DNA from 2 places in the Streptomyces sp. JLBT605 genome. Region 2 is predicted to be linked to the other one. Evidence: riboswitches for the same ligand, from Rfam matches in the RefSeq annotation. Region 2 holds a riboswitch; the other holds the start of a gene.

Region 1 (2,191 bases), 5.0 Mb from region 2:
ACGCCGTGTACGACCCGGTGAGCGGGCGCTGCGCACTGGCCAGCGCGGGCCATCCGCCCCCGGCGCTGGTGGGCGCGGACGGCTCGGCGGAGTTCGTCGAGATGAGCCCGGGGCCGCCGCTGGGCGTGGGCGGGCTGCCGTTCGAGAAGACGGTGGTCGACGTCGCCCCCGGCAGCGTCCTGGCGCTCTACACCGACGGGCTGATCGAGCGCGGAGAGGGCGACATCGACGAGGGCATGGCGCAGTTGCGGGAGCGGCTGGTCCGGTCGGGGGCGGCGCGGGACCGGCCGCTGCAGGACGTGGCCCGGGAGATCGTCGCCGGTCTGCCGCCGACCCGGCTGCCGGACGATGTGACGCTGCTGGTCGCCCGGACCCGGCGGGTGCCGCCGGGCGACACGGTGACGTGGGCGCTGGCGGCCGATCCGGCGGTGGTGTCGCGGGCGCGGGAGCTGGTGGCCGGCCAGCTGGCCGTCTGGGAGCTGGATTTGCTGGCGTTCACCACCGAGCTGGTGGTGAGCGAGCTGGTGACCAACGCCATCCGGCACGCGGGCGGTCCGGTGGAACTCCGGCTGATCCGCACCGATGTGCTGACCTGCGAGGTGTCCGACCCCAGCAGCACGCAGCCGCGGATGCGCCGGGCACGGGCCACCGACGAGGGTGGCCGCGGCCTGTATCTGGTCGCCCAGCTGACCACCCGCTGGGGCAGCCGTTACACCCGGCGGGGCAAGACCATCTGGGCCGAGCAGACCATGCCGCCGGCGGTGTGAGCCCCGGCAACCTCCTGGCGCCCCCTTTGCGAAAGTTGTCGTGACCAGGGTGGGAGCACTAAAGTCGCAGCGCCTTGGTGACGGGAAACCGGTGGAGAAACCGGTGCGGCCCTCGCCACTGTGATCGGGAAGTCCGGCTCCTGCCCCTCGGGGCGGCCACTGGGACGGCGCGGGGAACCGCGGCGCCCGGGAAGGCGGAGCCGAGACGGCACGACCCGTCAGCCAGGAGACCGGCCAAGGCGTGTCGTCCATCCACGAGGTGTTGGAGAGGTCTCCCTTCCCATGCACATAGCTGAGGGGTATCTGCCCCCGTTGCACGCGGCTGCCTGGGGTGCCGCGTCCGCGCCGTTCCTCATCCACGGCGTGCGGTCCCTGACCCGGGAGGTGAAGTCGAACCCGGAGAGCACCCTGCTGCTCGGCGCCTCCGGCGCCTTCACCTTCGTCCTCTCCGCGCTGAAGATCCCCTCGGTGACGGGCAGTTGCTCGCATCCCACCGGCACCGGACTGGGCGCGATCCTCTTCCGGCCCCCCATCATGGCCGTGCTGGGCACCATCACCCTGCTGTTCCAGGCTCTGCTGCTGGCCCACGGCGGGCTGACGACGCTGGGCGCCAACGCCTTCTCGATGGCGATCGTCGGGCCGTGGGCCGGATACGGCGTCTACTGGCTGCTGCGCCGCTTCCGACTGCCGCTGATGGTCAGCGTGTTCCTCGGGGCGTTCGTCGCCGACCTGAGCACCTACTGCGTGACCAGTGTGCAGCTGGCGCTCGCCTTCCCGGACCCCAGCAGCGGGTTCGCCGGTGCGCTGGCGAAGTTCGGCGGCATCTTCGCGGTCACGCAGATCCCGCTGGCGGTCAGCGAGGGACTGCTGACCGTGCTGGTGGTGCGGCTGCTGACGCAGTCCAGCAAGAGCGAGCTGACCCGGCTGGGCGTCCTGGCCCGGGACGAGCGGCCGGCCGACGCGAAGGAGGCGGTGGCCCGATGAACCGCAACACCAGGATCAACGCGCTGCTGCTGGCCGCGGTGGCGGCGCTCGCCGTCCTGCCGCTGGCCCTCGGGCTCGGTGACGACAAGGAGGAGCCGTTCACCGGGTCCGACGCCCAGGCGGAGACGGCCATCACCGAGAACAAGCCGGACTACGAGCCGTGGTTCTCGCCGCTGTACGAACCGCCCTCCGGAGAGATCGAGTCGGCGCTGTTCGCTCTCCAGGCGGCACTCGGCGGGGGCGTGCTGGCCTACTACTTCGGGCTGCGCAAGGGGCGGCGCCAGGGCGAGGCCAGGGCGGCGGAGGCGGCCAAGGCCGCCGAGATGGCCGGCGCGGCTGAGGCCCAGGCCGCCAAGGTGCCCCAGGCCGGTACCGGCGGCGCGGCCGCGGAGCAGGCTCCAGCCGGGATGGCGACCGAGCGGCAGGTGACCGGCGCCGAG
Region 2 (2,191 bases):
CGCAAGCCGATCGACCACACCAACGTCAACGAGACGGGCTCGGAACTCGCCGAGCCGGTGGGCGTGGTCACCGCCGCGCTGCAGACCGTCGCCCCGCCGCCCGCCGGACCGGTGGCCGCGGCCCCCGCGGAGGAGCCGGCCGCGTCGGCGGCCTCCACCGAGCCGGCCGCACCGGCGGCCGTCACCGAGCCGACCGCCCCCGCTGCCCCCGCCGCCACCGCGGCCGCCCCCGCCCAGGCCACGGCCTGATCACGGCCAGGTAAGGAAGAAATCCGATGGACATCGACTGGGAAGCTCTCGGCCAGGTCTTCGGCGTCAGCCTGCTCTTCACCGTCGCGCTGGTCGGGGTGTTCACCCTCGGCATCGTCGGCAGCTCGCGCAAGCGGCGTGCGGAGACCGCCGGGGAGACGGCGGTCGCCACCGCCGGCGCCCCCTCGGTGGCGGCGCGCGGGGGTGCCTACCTCTGCTTCGCGCTGTGCGCGGCGGCCGTCGCGTACGGCATCTCGATCATCGTCGGCTGAGCCGGCATCCGGACGTATGAGTCCCGGTCCGGGCCCTGTGCCCGGACCGGGACTCAGTCATGTCCAGGCAGGGACTCAGCCATGTCCGGGCCGGGAGCGCGGTTGCCGCTGTGCCCTCGGCCACACCCGGGGCAGACCGTCTCATCGCAGGTCAAAGGTGAGTTGACGGCCCTTCCCGCAGCGTGGTGGACTGCCCGAGCCAAACGGCGGCAGGAGAGGAAGCCGGTGCGAGTCCGGCGCGGTCCCGCCACTGTCACCGGGGAGCGCTCCGCCGCCTGTCGAAGGTCACGGCTCACCGCGAGGGGGCTGGAAGACCGGGGGAAGCGCCGATCCGGGAGCCAGGAGACTCTCACCGCCGGTCACGTCGAGCCAGGGCGCGGACCCTGAGTGAGGACACTGCGCCATGCCCGGCACCGCCATGCGGCCATCTCCACCCGCCGCACCCACTGCTTCCCCGCTCCCCCGTCGAGGCGCGACGGCAGGCTGAGCGATGCGGGCCGATCACGCCATCTCCTTCGCGTGCGGCGCCGCTCTCGGCTTCGCCTGCGACCTGGCCGCCGGTGATCCGCGCCGCGGCCATCCAGTGGCCGCCTTCGGGCGGGCCGCGGCTGCCGTGGAGCGCCGGCTGTGGCACGACCACCGGGGGTACGGCGCACTGCACACACTGCTCTGCGCGGGCGGCGCGGCCGCCGGTGCCGCGCTGCTGACCCATGCCGTGCGGCAGCCCGCTGCGGCCGCGCGCGGCGCGGCGCGCCCCCCGGCGCCGTCCGGTTCCGTCTCCTCTGTCTTCCCCGCCTCCTCTGTCTTCCCCGGCCTCCCCGCCTCCTGTGTCGTGCGCTCGCTGTCCCGCACCGCCGACATCGCGCTCACCGCCGCGGCCACCTGGTCCGTGCTGGGCGGCACCTCGCTGCGCCGCGAGGCACAGGCCATCGGCGCCGCGCTCGCCGCCGGGGACCTCACCGCCGCCCGGGAGCGGCTGCCGCACCTGTGCGGACGGGATCCGCAGGCGCTGAACGGTCAGCAGATGGCCCGCGCGGTCGTGGAGTCGGTCGCGGAGAACACCTCGGACGCCGTCGTAGGCGCCCTGGTCTGGGGCGCGATCGGCGGCGTTCCGGGGCTGGTCGGCTTCCGGGCCGTCAACACCCTGGACGCCATGGTGGGTCACAAATCGCCGCGCTACCGACGCTTCGGCTGGGCGTCGGCCCGGCTGGACGACGTCGCCGGCTGGCCCGGTGCCCGGCTGACGGCCGCACTGGCCACGCTCGCCGGCCCGGACCCGCGCGGCGCCCGGCGGGCCTGGCGCGCCGACGGCCGCGCGCACCCGAGCCCCAACGCGGGCCCGGTGGAGGCGTCGTTCGCCGGAGCGCTGGGGGTCCGGTTGGGCGGCACCCTCGCGTACGGCGGACGGGTCGAGCACCGGCCGGTACTCAACGCCTCCGGCCGGCCGGTGGAGGTCGCCGACATCGACCGCGCGGCCCGGCTGTCGCGGCGGGTGGGAGCACTGGCGCTGGCGACATCCATCGCCGGACGGCTGGCGATCGGCGCCGTGCGGTCGGCCCTCTCCGACGGCGGCCGTGGGCCGGGACGAGCCGGGGCAGCGGGACAGGCGAAGGCCGCCGGGACGAGGGCCGGATGAGCCGCACCGGCGATCCGGCGCGAGGCCGACACGG

Evidence for each region. A riboswitch is a leader RNA that binds a small molecule or an ion and turns the genes downstream of it on or off. The one in region 2 is predicted to bind cobalamin.
Region 1: it holds a riboswitch for cobalamin, as region 2 does, so the genes downstream of both, AC4BDD_RS01950 (energy-coupling factor ABC transporter permease) here and AC4BDD_RS23560 (cobalamin biosynthesis protein) in region 2, are expected to answer to the same signal.

The regions. Positions count from the first base shown of each region.
Region 1 covers NZ_CM177087.1:380,838-383,028, forward strand. Annotated here, with positions in the region: gene AC4BDD_RS01945 (ATP-binding SpoIIE family protein phosphatase) at 1-767, shown strand, start outside; cobalamin riboswitch at 826-1,020, shown strand; gene AC4BDD_RS01950 (energy-coupling factor ABC transporter permease) at 1,050-1,751, shown strand; gene AC4BDD_RS01955 (energy-coupling factor ABC transporter substrate-binding protein) at 1,748-2,191, shown strand, end outside.
Region 2 covers NZ_CM177087.1:5,403,689-5,405,879, reverse strand. Annotated here, with positions in the region: gene AC4BDD_RS23570 (inorganic phosphate transporter) at 1-249, shown strand, start outside; gene AC4BDD_RS23565 (hypothetical protein) at 276-521, shown strand; cobalamin riboswitch at 738-869, shown strand; gene AC4BDD_RS23560 (cobalamin biosynthesis protein) at 1,012-2,157, shown strand.